2 regions of the Brevibacillus sp. MS2.2 genome follow, and region 1 is predicted to be linked to the other one. Evidence: riboswitches for the same ligand, from Rfam matches in the RefSeq annotation. Region 1 holds a riboswitch; the other holds the start of a gene.
What was found. A riboswitch is a leader RNA that binds a small molecule or an ion and turns the genes downstream of it on or off. The one in region 1 is predicted to bind cyclic di-AMP.

Region 2: another riboswitch for cyclic di-AMP. It lies ahead of HP568_RS12365 (quaternary amine ABC transporter ATP-binding protein); the one in region 1 lies ahead of HP568_RS24270 (C40 family peptidase).

What each region holds. Positions count from the first base shown of each region.
Region 1 is NZ_JABSUZ010000035.1:49,007-56,546, forward strand. Features, by position in the region: gene liaF (cell wall-active antibiotics response protein LiaF) at 1-717, opposite strand, end outside; gene HP568_RS24255 (class I SAM-dependent methyltransferase) at 732-1,310, opposite strand; gene HP568_RS24260 (PspA/IM30 family protein) at 1,405-2,100, opposite strand; gene HP568_RS24265 (LiaF transmembrane domain-containing protein) at 2,185-2,586, opposite strand; cyclic di-AMP (ydaO/yuaA leader) riboswitch at 2,905-3,044, shown strand; gene HP568_RS24270 (C40 family peptidase) at 3,049-3,570, shown strand; gene HP568_RS24275 (response regulator transcription factor) at 3,785-4,504, shown strand; gene HP568_RS24280 (sensor histidine kinase) at 4,505-5,890, shown strand; gene HP568_RS24285 (cytochrome P450) at 6,081-7,421, opposite strand; gene HP568_RS24290 (biotin transporter BioY) at 7,532-7,540, opposite strand, start outside.
Region 2 is NZ_JABSUZ010000011.1:20,996-28,535, forward strand. Features, by position in the region: gene HP568_RS12350 (heavy metal translocating P-type ATPase) at 1-2,232, shown strand, start outside; gene HP568_RS12355 (copper ion binding protein) at 2,297-2,497, shown strand; cyclic di-AMP (ydaO/yuaA leader) riboswitch at 3,236-3,382, shown strand; gene HP568_RS12365 (quaternary amine ABC transporter ATP-binding protein) at 3,771-4,997, shown strand; gene HP568_RS12370 (ABC transporter permease) at 4,981-5,820, shown strand; gene HP568_RS12375 (glycine betaine ABC transporter substrate-binding protein) at 5,817-6,752, shown strand; gene HP568_RS12380 (hypothetical protein) at 6,771-7,181, shown strand; gene HP568_RS12385 (Na-translocating system protein MpsC family protein) at 7,239-7,540, opposite strand, start outside.

The DNA.
Region 1 (7,540 bases):
AAGATCGACAGGCACATAAATCGTCACATCGCCTACCCAGCCCTCTACGACAAGAATCGCCTCATCCCGTATCAACACTGCCCGGGAAAGATCAATCACGACATCCCCGATTCCATGCCAGACATGTAAGTGATTCAGTTCAAAACGCCCCGAGGTCAGGTGATAATCTCCAATCAGAGAACTGCGGGAATCTTTTGGCAACGTGTCGTCAGGTGATGAAGACATTCCATCGTGATGAGGAATTTTGCCACTAACATGCTTCCATTTATTCCAACTGTCTAGCCAAGGGCGTTCCTCTGTTGAAACCTTTACGTCACTCTGAACACTCGCATCACTTGTCATAATCGTCTCCGCAGCAGACGGGGTCTCCCTATCGCCTAAAGGTTGATTCGCACGTTGATCTTGTCTGCTGCTCTTGCCCCGAATCAACTGAAACCCGAAATAAATAAACACGATTGGCACTGCAATCTGGAACAAATCATCGATCCCGACACCAAACCACATATCCATCGCGATGATGGTCCCCAGGGAGATTAGAATCCCTCCGCCAATCCTAGTTTTCTGCCCCCACAAACGAAGGCCGAAATAAATAAGCACCATCGGCCACAAATCAAACAGACCGAACGAAATGATACCCAAACTATCTAACAAAAGGCCGATTCCCGTAAAAATAATCAGGATACCAGCCAACATTTTGTGCAAACGGGACAGTTTCACAAAAGTCTCCTCTCTCACGCCCCATGCTGATCGTTTTCACTTTGACCATTACGACAGGTATAGATGAATGCAGGCGGAATGTTCAACAGGGTAAAGTCGATCTTGACCCGGGGAAAACGATCCTGCAACTCAGCTTGGAGTTGTAGCGAATATTGGAATGTAATAAATAGGCCCCCTGGCTTCAGTACAGATTGAACTTCGTCCAGAATTGCTGCCCGCAGCTCTTGTGGAAAATTGGCGAATGGCAGACCTGAGATAATGACATCTGCACCTGCAAGGTTCTGCTCCTCCAAGTAAGACCTAAGTTTAGTCGCTTCCTCCCTGACAGGAAGATCGGGAAAACGTGATTGAAGCATAGAGCGAAAATGGGAATCTCGTTCCACAAGCACGTACTGTGTGCCGGGACGCAAGCGCTGATAGATCGTTTGGGTAAATGCCCCTGTACCAGGTCCCAGCTCCAGGATCACATCGGTTGAAGCCCAATCGACGCTTTTCAACATTTGCTCACATAAAAAACGAGAGCTAGGGATTATACTACCGACGCGTCCAGGCTCAGCGATAAACCGTCGCAAAAAGACCAAGAAGTCCTGCAAGAATCGTACCTCCTAGGGGAAAAGCAGCCTGATATACACAGGCTGCCGAATTGACACAATCTATTCTACACCCAGTCCCCCAGTTCCTGTCGAATTAGGATTGTACTGGTTTAGCTACCGGTGTTTTCACTTCATTGATGGATGCTTTGATGCTGGCAAGTTCTGCATCGAGATCATCCTTTTCCAGGTCAGACAAAGCGTTCTCCCAAGCGCGGTTCGTTTGGCGCCATTGTCCACTCATTTGCGCTTCTGCTTCCATGCGCATGACTTTCTCTTCCATGCGGGCGAAGCCACGGCCTGCGGACTGATTGCCGATACCGACAACTGCTTGATTCACTTGCTTTTGTGTACGAGCTACTTGTGCACGTGCCATCAGTGTGAACCTTTTCGCACGCATTTTATAGAACTCTTCCTTCAGCTCAGCCAGCTTCTCGCGCATTTGCGTAGCTGCCTCGGATGCTGACAGGTAGAGAGCTTCATATTCCGCTGCACGGCCTTCGTACTGCTTCTTGTCAGCGAGTGCTCGACGAGCCAACTCATCTTCTCCCTCAGTCAAGGCGAGCTTGACTTGACGATCGCGTTTTTCGATCAGAGCATTGGCTTCGTCCAATTGCTGGCGGAATTTCTTTTCCAGTGCAACCTGACGGGCAACCGCTACTTCAACTTGTCCGATTTCTACTTCCATGTCACGCATATATTGATTCAGCATTACTACCGGATCTTCCATTGAATCCAATGCATCATTTACCGAAGCTACTGTCAGGTCACGCAAACGTTTAAAGATACTCATTATTTTTTCCTCCTCATCATATCACATCATATTGTTCATCCAAAAGACTCTTGCGACACAGTGTTATTGCGGTTACCAAAACGGTTATGACCGTTTGGTTACGTTTTTCTCCCAAGCGTCTAGCGTATCTTCCTTTAATACTTTTTGGGCCCATTCACGCTCCCAAGCAGGTGGAGCTTGTTTAGGTTCTTGGCTGGGACGCAGTAAGCGATATCCCAGATAAATCACCCCAATGGCCAGAAGTGCGTGAAATAGTAGGTCAAGCTTGCCAATCAACATCAGGAACCCGAATAGGAAGACCAGGATTCCCCAAAAGCGTGAACCGGTTTGTCCCATAATCTTTTTGGCACCGTATATCATGATCACACCGGGAATGATGAACCCGAGCAAGTCTCCGATATCGATACCCACCAGATCTAGTAGAACCAACCCACCGACTAGCAGCAGAACCAGCCCGAGTAGAACTTTGCCAGACCGTTCGCTCATTACTCGCTTACCTCCATTCGTTTTGCATGTGGTGCTTGTGGAACGTTATGCCCTTATTGTAGCCCTCGGTATAGGCTTCCCATAACGGGCGTGCGGTTGGTTTTTCCCTCCGTCCTTGGACGGAGACAATTTCCTGCCCTAATCGGACGAGCTGTCCCACAAGGCAGAACCAGCCCGCGTCGAACGGCGGCTTGCACTGTCGAACGAAAACGTTACAGCATTTGACGGTATTTTTGTGACGAATATGTGAACGAACAGATAAAAAGAAGGAAAAAAAGGACTCGCGTAGAATCTTCGTAAGAGTGCGTGTAAAAAAACATCGAAAAATAGCCGAATTCCGCTTGGCGGAAACGGGGGAACCACGTTTTTGGGGTGAATGGTTGCTACTCCTAGCAGCCTAGGGCGTCCTTTCGACCGAACCCTTCAGCTAACCTCGTAGGCTCACGAAGGGAGCAGTTTCTTTTGCGCAAGGTGGTTTTATCTTTATTTATGGCTGGATTGCTTGCTATGGGGGCAGGCGCTGCACAGGCTGCTGAGGAGAATTCTCTCAGTGAAGTAGTCAGCGACTTGTACGGTACCCCTTACAAATCTTCCGGCTCGTCCAAAAAGGGCTTTGACTGCTCCGGTTTCACGCGCTACGTATTTGATGCGTTAGGTGTAGACCTGCCTCACAATTCTGCTTCCCAGTACGAATTAGGTACAGAGGTAGCCAGAAAAGATTTGCAGCCAGGCGATCTCGTGTTCTTCAATACGAACGGTCGCAGCATTTCTCACGTGGGTATCTACATTGGAGACGGCACATTCGTGCACTCGGAATCTGGTCGTGGAGTCGTCAACACCAAGTTGAACGATCCATACTACTGGAGCAAGCGGTATGTAGGCGCCAAGCGTCTCAGCGTTCCTGTTCTAGCGAAAGCAGAAACTCCGAAAAAGGAAAAAGCGGTGCAAGCTGCATCGTTGCCGGAAAAACCAGCTCAAAAATAGTCGTTCGGCAAAATAATAAAAGCCAGGGACACTCCGTCTCTGGCTTTTTCTGACGAAATTTAGTACCTGGTCTAAAGATGTACCCCCATATATTCGAACAACTTAATAACTTACGGGGTTTCTTCCCCTGATCAGGTCAAAGCATGTTATGATAGACAAGACCCATTCTTTGAATGGTATTCCTTATTAATAGAAGTAACTGGGGGTTGTTCCGGTGAAAGATCACATTTTAATTGTCGATGACAATCTGGAGATTATTGAACTGCTAGAAGACATTTTGGAGAACGAGGGCTTCACCGTTTCCTCCGCAGAGAGCGGAGAAGATGCACTCTCCCTGCTCAGCCAAGGAGACCGACCCAACCTGATCCTTTTGGATATTATGATGCCCAACATGAGTGGCTACGAGCTCTGTTCTCAAATTCGCCGTGAGTGGGATTTGCCTATACTGTTTCTCAGTGCAAAAGGAAAAGCGGTAGATAAGGTAGTTGGCTTCGAAATCGGTGCAGACGATTACATCACGAAGCCCTTTGATACAGAAGAGCTGCTCGCTCGCATTCGTGCTCACCTGCGCCGCTATGAGCGCATTCGCAAGCATACGGAAGAGCAGCCTGAGAAGGAAACGGCCTCTTCTCCGATTACCGTTTTGAAATTCAAGGACCTAGAAATTCATAAAGAAACGTATTCCGTTTATGTATGTAATCAAAAGATTGAGCTCTCGACAAAAGAATTTCAACTGCTCACATTCCTCGCAGAAAATGCCGGCATCGTCTTTACAAGAGAGCAAATCTATGACCGTGTCTGGGGATATGGTTATGGCTCGCTCAATACAGTGACCGTCCATATCAAAAACCTCCGTGAAAAGTTGGAAACAGAGCGTCAGTTCATTAAAACACAATGGGGGACAGGCTACGTATTTATCGGGGAGAAGCTTTAAATGAGCTTACGCAATAAAATTTTTCTCTCCTTCATTGCCTTGATCACACTCAACATCTTGTTGTTTAAATTTGTTTTTCAAGACATTATTGTCGCTCAACTCAAAAATGATCGGCATAATCAGTACCAGGCTGAGAAGGAAGCCGCTGAGAAGGTCATGCTCAATCAATTGCTTCTCGTCAGTAATTTCAAGGACCCCATCGAGCGTTTGGAGCTTGAAAAGCAGTTGCCAGACGACGTGATGTACCGCATGCTCGTGAAGGATGCCAATGGGAACACCATCTACAGCAAAACATCACGCGCCTATAATTTGAAAATGCCTTCTCCCTCCGCATCAAACCGTGGCGATTCTGCCAAGCAAAGTGACCTCAAAGTGGTCGCTGAGTACCATTTTCAGCAGGAGCCACCGCGTACAGGGGAGATCGTTGTTTATTTCTACACAGATGATTACGACATGATGGCTACGACAGGGGTTTCCATGATGCTTTGGTTTATTTATGGAAGCATTAGTCTGGTAGGATTGGTTCTGCTCGCATTGTTCGTTCGCTGGATACTACGGCCCGTGAACGAATTATCGCGCGTCACCCAAGAAATCCAGGAAGGGAAACGGTTAGTGACATTTACGTATCGCTCGCATGATGAGTTTGGACAACTCTTTCGATATTTTGGGGATATGGTTGATGAGCTTCGCTTAGCGGAAGAAAGACAGGCCGAAATGATTGCTTCGATCGCCCACGACTTCCGCACACCACTCACCACGATTAAAGGATATGCGTCATATATCGGCTCCGGTCGTGTGACGGATATGACCAAAATACAGAAACAGATGAGTAAAATCGAGCTAAAAACGACGGACTTGGAAAAACTGCTGGATGAGTTGCAGGACTTCACCGCCCAAAGCTCCGAAGTCCGACTTAACATTAACCGCATTCATGTCAAAAGCTTCTTGAGAGGAATCATTGAGGACTATTTGCCAAGAATCAAAGAAGCAGGCCTCACCTTTCACTGGAAGCTGCGTATTTCCAATGAACTACACATCGAAGCGGATGAGACCAAGCTGCGTCGTGTCATGGAAAACTTGTTGAACAACGCCATTCACTACAATAAACCGGATGGCTCCATTTACCTTACTTGTGATCAACGAGAAGGGCATGTCCTTTTTACTGTGATCGACAAGGGAGAAGGAATCGCCTCTGAAGACTTGCCGAAGATTTTCACCAAGTTTTATCGGGCGGAAAAATCACGCAATCGCAACAGTGGCGGTACAGGCTTAGGCTTAACAATTTGCAAGAGCATCGTCCGGCTTCACGGCGGAGATTTGATGGTAAACAGTGAATTGGGAATGGGAAGCAGTTTCTCCTTCACCATCCCCTTCTTCCACGGGTAGCTTTCACAAGCTACCCTTACTTTATATAGATTTATTCCTAGTTAATTATTTCTTTATATTTTACTTGTAAAATAATTTTTGTAAGCATGTTGCTTTCAGTGATAAATAACCCCCAGTTCGGTATCTGACACAATCGGCGAAACCGTAGTGATAAGATGCCTCTTTTTTTGCCTTCTATTTCCATTTTTTTCTATCTTTTCTCCAAACGCATCGGCAGTCCGTTCTTGGGACGCAAGGTGACCAACGGCTCGGGCTCTACTGCCTGATTCGGTTCAGCCAGTCGTAGTCGATATCGCTGTGCGATCGTCGCCAATAGCAAAGCTGCCTCCATCAAAGCAAAGTTGTTTCCGATACAAACACGCGGCCCACCGCCAAAGGGAAAATACGCATAAGCAGGGTTTCGTTTTAAGAGGTCACTGTCAAAACGCTCTGGAATGAATTGTTCAGCCTGCTCATAATAGCGTGGGTTACGATGCATGACATATTGGCTCATCATCAGCGTATCGCCAGGCTTGTACGTGTGACCGCCTATCTCAACCTCTTCTACCACTTCCCGGTTAATCGTCCAGGCCGCAGGATAGAGCCTCAGCGTTTCCTGTACAATGAGATTCGTATACTTCAACTGGGGAAGATCCTCGACTGTCGGCAGCTTTTCACATAGCACCGTCGACAGCTCGTCATGCAGCTTTTTCTCCACCTCGGGATGAGTAGCCAGCAAATAGAAAATCCACGACATGGTATTCGCAGTCGTCTCATGACCAGCTACAAAAATGGTCATGACCTCGTCGCGCACCTGCTCATCTGTCATTCCTTCCCCATCATCTTCATCACGCGCAGCCAAAAGCATCCCCAACAAGTCCTTGTGCTCTTCTCCTTCGCTATTACGACGAGCTTCGATCAAGGAATAGATCGTTTTGTCCAGCAGCTCACTCGACTCCAGGAACTCCCGATTGCTTTTGGTAGGTACGGACAACGGAATGTCGATAAAAGAGGAGCCTTTGTTTGCCACGTATTTCAAACCGACATCGATGGCATGTCCAATCTGATCGGCGCCTTCCTTGACGGTTTTGCCAAACATAGTCTCTGTAATGATCGCAAGGGTTACTTTCATCATGTCCGAGTGAATATCGCGCAGCTCCCCTGTTTTCCAATCCGACATCAGATCAACTGCTTGGCGGACCATCACCCCTCCGTAGTTGGCGATACGCTCTCGATGAAAAGCTGGCTGCATAAGACGCCGTTGTCGCAGATGCTTTTTTCCTTCACTGGTGAGAATTCCATCCCCTACAACAGGTCGTGCCGCCTGTAGTCCTTTCCCTTTTCGAAAATGCGCCTGCTTGCTGACCAAAACCTCTTTGATGTGATCCGGATTCGTTAACAGGTAAACATGGCGGGAAGGACCGAAGCGAAAATGGACGACTTCTCCATGTTCTTCTGCTGCGTCGCGGATGAACTGAAGCGGCGAGCGGCGAAATGCCATCAGGTTCCCTGAGATCGGAAGGCCTTTTGGGCCGGTTATCGTGATATTCATGCGTCTCCTCCTTTTTACATGCAAAATCCTACCGATAGTATCCGGCACGATAAGGAGATTATGCGAAAAAAAGCCACCCGAACTTCGGATGGCTTACGAAATCATTTTGTTTATCGTGT
Region 2 (7,540 bases), on a different contig from region 1:
ATTGAATCGCTCGGCTATGGCGTCGTCACTGACAAGGTGGAGCTAAACATCTCGGGAATGACATGTGCGGCTTGCTCCACACGGATCGAAAAAGGCTTGAACAAAACCGCTGGGGTTCTGAAGGCAAACGTGAACCTGGCGATGGAAACAGCCACTGTCGAGTACGATTCATCACAGGTAAGTGTGACGGACATTATTCAAAAGGTAGAAAAGTTAGGGTATCAGGCGACTCGTAAGGAAGAAGGAAAAGAAGAAGAAAAAGTAGATCGTCGCCAGGAAGAAATCAAACGTCAGACCCGCAAGTTCTGGATTTCCGCGATTCTGTCGCTCCCGCTGCTCTGGTCGATGGTGAGCCACTTTTCCTTCACCTCGTTTATCTGGCTGCCTGAAATCTTGATGAATCCGTGGGTACAGCTCGCATTGGCAACACCAGTACAATTCATCATCGGCGCACAGTTTTACGTCGGAGCTTTCAAAGCCCTTCGCAACAAGAGTGCCAACATGGATGTGCTGGTTGCTCTCGGTACCTCGGCTGCTTATTTCTACAGCCTGTGGGTCGCGATCAACTCCATCGGTGCTCACGGTGGCCACATGCTGGAGCTGTACTTTGAGACCAGTGCGGTACTGATCACGTTGATCGTCTTGGGTAAACTGTTTGAGATGAAAGCAAAGGGACGCTCTTCGGAAGCGATCCGCAAGCTGATGGGCTTGCAAGCAAAAACAGCAGTAGTCGTACGGGATGGCGTCGAAATGACTATTCCTGTAGAAGAAGTGAGACTGGGCGACGTCGTTCACGTGAAGCCGGGCGACAAAGTACCTGTCGATGGCATCGTCATGGAAGGACAGTCCGCAGTTGATGAATCAATGCTGACTGGTGAAAGTATTCCAGTGGATAAAGCCGCAGGCGATACCGTCATCGGCGCCACCTTGAACAAAAACGGCTTCTTGAAGGTTCAAGCAACCAAAGTCGGAAAAGAAACGGCTCTGGCGCAAATCATTAAAGTAGTGGAAGAAGCACAAGGAACAAAAGCACCGATTCAGCGCGTAGCTGACAGCATCTCCGGGATTTTTGTCCCAATCGTAGTAGGGATTGCTATTCTTACCTTCTTGATTTGGTACTTCTTCGTTATACCTGGCAACTTCGGTGAGGCTTTGGAAAAAGCAATTGCTGTACTCGTAATCGCTTGCCCATGCGCTCTCGGTTTGGCAACGCCGACTTCGATCATGGCGGGCTCTGGACGCGCAGCTGAGTTGGGCATCCTGTTCAAAGGCGGGGAGCATCTGGAGACGGCTCACCATCTGGATACGATCGTCCTCGATAAAACAGGGACTGTAACCAAAGGCGAGCCAGAACTGACAGACGTCATCAACATTGATATCGAAGAGCAAGAGCTGCTCTCTTTGGTAGGTGCCGCTGAGAAAAATTCCGAGCACCCGTTGGCTCAAGCCATCGTTCGCGGTATTGCGGATAAAGGAATCACCCTGTCCGATACAGGTTCATTTGAAGCCATTCCTGGTTTCGGTATCCGGGCAACCGTCGCTGGTAAAGAAGTACTCGTCGGTACGCGCCGTTTGCTGGAAAAACACCAAATTTCGTACCAAGCAGTGTCTGATACCATGCTGGCACTGGAGCGCTCCGGTAAAACGGCGATGCTCGCAGTCGTCGAAGGCAAGCTCGCTGGCTTGATTGCCGTAGCGGATACGATCAAACCAACCTCCAAGCAAGCTGTTCAGCGCATGAAAGCAATGGGATTGACTGTGATCATGATGACCGGTGACAACCGTCAAACAGCCGAGGCCATTGCCCGTGAAGCAGGAATCGATCACGTCATCGCAGAAGTCCTGCCTGAAGGCAAAGCCGCAGAAGTGAAAAAACTGCAAGAACAAGGCAAAAAAGTCGCGATGGTCGGCGATGGTATCAACGATGCGCCTGCACTCGCTACCGCTGACGTCGGGATGGCAATCGGTACAGGTACAGATGTGGCTATGGAAGCAGCAGATATTACCCTGATGCGCGGCGAACTGACCAGTGTCGCAGACGCCATTGAGATGAGCAAACTCACCATCCGCAACATCAAGCAAAACCTGTTCTGGGCATTGGCCTACAACACTTTGGGCATCCCGATTGCCGCAATCGGCTTCCTCGCTCCGTGGCTTGCCGGTGCCGCAATGGCCTTCAGCTCGGTCTCCGTTGTACTCAACGCACTGAGACTGCAACGAGTAAAGCTGTAACAACAGTAACAAGCGGCTTTGTCCGCCTTACCTATATAACATAAAATGTAAGGAGAGATTGATCATGACAAATATCACATTGAACGTAGAAGGTATGTCTTGCAACAAATGCGTAGCGCGCATCGAGAACACATTGAAAGAACTGGGTGCAGAAGGCAAAGTAAACCTGGCTGAAAAAAAGGTTGAGGTTTCCTACAACGAGGGTAACTTGACTCTCGATGCAGTAAAAGAAGCAATCGAAGACCAAGGCTACGACGTCGTTTAAGCATCGTGTCTTTGAAAAGCAAAGCTCCTGCCTGATTCATTGAGGCAGGGGCTTTTTGGTGTTGAGATAAAAGTGGCTGTAGTGGAGGGGAAGAAGCCCCATTTCCAGTCTACGCTTCGGCCTACGCCCCGCAAGGGGTTAGACTGTCCGCTCCGAAATGAATGTCGGGAGCGCTTCAAAACTGAAAACGTTACAACGTTTTTGTATGTGATAAAAGCTGAAAACCCCCGCCATTCATTTCTCCGCTAGGTAGGGCTCCAGAGGCGCTAGGACTGGAAATGTTCTTCTTCCCAAGCAGCTTTTTACTACCTTTTGAAAGCAGCATTCAAGCTGTCTTTTAAAAAGCATGTAGAACCCCAACAGCTCGTAGAGGAAACAGGAGAAATAAGCGAAGATCTTTGGACACACCTACCGAGGCGCAGTGAAAAAAAGAGAAACTGCCTTTAGCGTCCACCTCTGAGCCACATCCTGATGGACTACTTTGGACGCGGTTTCGCTTTTTTTCACGGAGCCGGGCACCCTATGCTCCCGCGCAGGGGTTCCAAGAAGCTGAGCGTTTTCTCCTGTTTCCTCCCACCACAACAGCGAGAATAACGCACTAATACCTTGATTCAATGAGCAACCGAGAGCTAATCCAATCCGACTCATAAAGAAAGACAAAGTCTGGTTAAAACTGTGCTAAACAAACGTTCACAATAACTGGAAGCGAGCGTATAATCAAATCACAATCAAGCTACAAAACACATACGGCCTAGTTCCGAGATTCTCGGAAGCGGGGGAACCAATCTTTTGGGGTTAATCCTGAGTGATCAGGAGGGATGAGAAAATGTCTTCTCTGCCATCCTACCCGTCAGCTAACCTCGTCGGCCAAAGCAGGGAAGGTCATGGATGGATAAAGTCTAGGCATTTAATGCGCAACAAGGGAATTCCTTGCGGGCGTGTGATAGGCCGATGCAGGCTTTTTCTTTGGGACCTTTGTTCTGGAGAAAAAGGATGGATCGGCCTATTTTTTATGGAAATACCGATGAGCAGCTTACGCGATACAGACGTGAAGGAAAGGGTGTGGATCGCTGGGAGGCAGTTGGTACGACATAAACCGCTGACAATCGAAATCAGGAAGACAGAGTACAGGGAGTCCTGAAAATGGATGCCAGGTATTACGTAAGCCTGCGGATTTTCAACACGAGTAAAAATCAAGCGTGCCTTGGTTTTGCTGGAGTGTGGAAACTTCGCGGGCTTTTTTCATTTACAAAAAACGAAGGATGGGGATACCATGCCCAAAATGAAAGTCCATCAACTGACAAAAGTGTTCGGCAAGCAGCCCGAGCTGGCCTTGAAGCTGCTGGCGGAAGGACGTACGAAAGAACAAATTTACAAGCAAACGGGCCAGTCTATCGGGGTAAATCAGGTCAGCTTTGAAGTCGAGGAAGGTGAAATCTTCGTCATCATGGGCCTGTCCGGCAGCGGCAAATCAACCTTAATCCGACTGTGCAATCGACTGATTGACCCAACAAGCGGAAGCATCGAGATCGATGGGGAAGAGATCGTGGACATGAAGGCGACAGATTTGCGCGAGGTGCGGAGGAAGAAGCTCGGAATGGTTTTTCAAAATTTCGCCCTGTTTCCGCAGAGGACGGTACGAGAAAACGTCGAGTTTGGATTAGAGATTCAACAAGTACCACTAGGGCTCCGGCAAGAAAAAGCACGGGAAGCACTCGCGCTCGTTGAATTAACCGAGTGGGAAAATGCGTACCCGAATCAATTGAGTGGAGGGATGCGCCAGCGGGTCGGATTGGCACGGGCGTTGGCTAATCATCCCGATATTCTCTTGATGGACGAAGCGTTCAGTGCACTAGACCCGCTCATTCGAAAAGATATGCAGGATGAGCTGCTGGAGCTTCAGATGACGATGAAAAAGACGATCCTGTTCATTACACACGACTTGCACGAGGCGTTGCGGCTGGGCGATCGGATTGCCTTTATGAAAGACGGACAGATCATTCAGATCGGCCGCCCGGAAGAAATCATGGCAGACCCAGCGGATGAATTCGTGCGGAAGTTCGTGGAGGATGCGGACCTGTCCAGGGTGCTCATTGCTGAAAATGTGATGAAACGGGCAGAAGCAATCACCCCTGACAAAGGGGCGCGAGTGGCGCTGCAACTCATGATGGATAACGGCGTTTCCAGCTTGTACGTCGTGGACAAAAAGCGCACACTGCTCGGCTTGATTACGGCGTATGACGTATCACTTGCGATTGGTACGGGAGATTCGCTGGAGACGATTATGAAAACCGACCTCCCTACCGTTTCACCTGACGCACGTCTGCACAGTTTGTTCCCGATGATGGCAGACCTTCACGTCCCGATTGCTGTAGTGGGCGAGCAGCAGCGTTTGTTGGGTGTCATCGTAAAAGGAGCGGTACTAGGCGGGCTGGTAGGCAAAGTCAATGTTCAAGAGCACCAGAGAGCAGAGGTGATGAGTGATGGACGCCGTACCTAAGCTGCCGATTGGCGAATGGATGGAAGGGTTTGTGGAGGTGCTGGGCCAGTACAAAGGGGTATTGTTTGATCCAGTGTCTATCGTCATTTCCACGATGGTGACTTACTGTTCCACGGTTTTGGCAGAGATACCCTCGCTGATTCTCATCTTGCTGCTAGGGGCCGCTGCGTGGGTTTTTGCAGGGAGAGCGTCCATGGTCTTTACTGTTATCGGACTTTCTCTCATCCACAACTTGGGGTACTGGGATGAAACGATCGAGACATTGGGACTCGTCCTCACTGCCACCATGATTTCGATCGCCATCGGGATTCCGGTGGGCATTCTTTGCGCGAGACATGATACGTTTCGCAAACTGGTCACGCCAGTACTGGATCTGATGCAGACGATGCCAGCGTTCGTTTATTTGATTCCTGCGATCTTTTTCTTCGGCTTGGGCGAGGTGCCGGGAGTTATTGCCTCCGTTATTTTTGCTTTGCCGCCAATCGTGCGTCTCACGAACTTAGGCATACGTCAGGTCCCAGCGGAAATGGAGGAAGCAGCGGACGCCTTTGGTGCAACTGGCTGGCAAAAGCTCGTAAAAGTACAACTGCCTTATGCGAAATCGACAATCTTGGCGGGAGTCAATCAGTGCATCATGCTCGCCCTGTCGATGGTGGTCATAGCGGCTATGATCGGGGCGAAAGGTTTGGGCGCAGACGTATATCGCGCGGTATCACAAGTGGATATAGGAAGAGGATTCGAGGCGGGGCTATCCATCGTGATCATCGCTATCATCTTGGATCGGCTTACTCAACATGCGGGAAAAAAGGAGAGAAATACATGATGAACAAAATGGTTCCAGCTTTACTGGTAGTGATGATGGGAGCGACAGCTTGGCTCGCAGGCTGCTCCAGCCAAAACACAAACACAGCAATACCGACAGCAACGGTGATCGGTCCGATTCCTTCTGAGACATCGGACAACGCGCTAGGAGAAAAGCTCGACTACAAAATCATCGGAATCGACGCAGGAGCAGGCTCGATGGTGAAGACAGAGGAAGTCATGAATCTGTATGGCTTGGATAAATGGCAGCTTGTTGAAGGCTCAGACGCAGCGATGACAGCAGCTTTGATCAAGGCATACGAAGCGAAGGAACCGATTATCATTACGGGCTGGACGCCGCATTGGATATTTAAAAAGATGGATTTGAAATACTTGGCGGACCCAAAGAACGGCTTTGGCGGAGCGGAACAAATCCATACCATCGTGCGCAAAGGGCTGAAAGAGGATCAGCCTGCTGCCTATCAATTCTTGGATAAGTTCTGGTGGGAGCCAGCCGATATGGAGTCAGTCATGGTCCAAATGATGGACGGAAAAGATCCGGAAGTAGCTGCTGCGGAATGGGTAAAAAACAACGAAGCCAAAGTAGGGAAATGGGTGGAGGGTATTAAACCTGTCCAAAAAGAGAAACTAACTCTCGCTTATGTAGCATGGGATTCTGAGATTGCCAGCACGCATGTCGTAGAGCATGTGCTGGAGAAGAAGCTGGGGTATGAAGTCGACTTGAGTCAGGTGCAGACAGGACCGATGTGGGCAGGAGTGGCCATAGGGGATATAGATGGAATGGTGGCGGCTTGGCTGCCGTCTACAGATACGAGCTATTTGAAAAAATTTGGTGGGCAAATCGAGGATTTGGGTCCGAATCTCGACGGAACCAAAATCGGACTCGTGGTTCCTTCGTACATGAACATCTCGTCCATTGAGGATCTTCAATAAGGAAGGGGAGGCTCTGCTATGAAGCATTATCTCGTAATGGGCAAGGGGGAAGCATTCACTTCTTTTGTCCAGACACTATGCTGCGATAGTTTGCCAGCTTTTTGGGGAAGGAATCCCGGTGCCTTTTCCTTGACAGCGGGGCCTGGAGACAAGACGATTCAGCGCTTTTTGCCCATCTCATTTGACGAGTGCTACCGCGATCAGGAATCCTTGCTGCTCTACCATTCCGTCTATATCTTTCCCGACGAGTGGGCGGAGGGACGCGATTTGCTTACACTGTTCAAGCAGTTGGGCACCTGCCGGATTTTTGTGATGACGCAGGAGCATCGGAACGCGCTGTTATACAAGGCGCTCGGGGCGAATCACGTCATCGTGAGCCAGCCTGGGTATAAAGGCTACGGCTGGTTGGCTGAACAGATGAGTGGGTAAGAGAGGAATAGAAAAGGCTCCGCCTGCAAATGAAGGCGGAGCCTTGTTTTCGTAAAATTAGCCCAACATTTTTTCGAGGTCCTTGTCCAATACATAAACCTCGATCCGTTCGCCCATTTTCGTGCTGATGTCGCTATGACTCGATAGTACCTTGCAGCTTGTCAGCTTTTCTACGATTTCTTCCGATTCTTCGCTGTACATTTCACGGAGAACCTCGCGCATTTCTTTGACGATGCGGCGACCTTTATCATGACTGGACAGATGCTTTTCTTCGACGGTGAGAACACCTTTGAACCTGACGATGACCATATCACCGACGATGTAGGTCTTCGCTTCCTGCGGACCTCGTCCAATCAGAT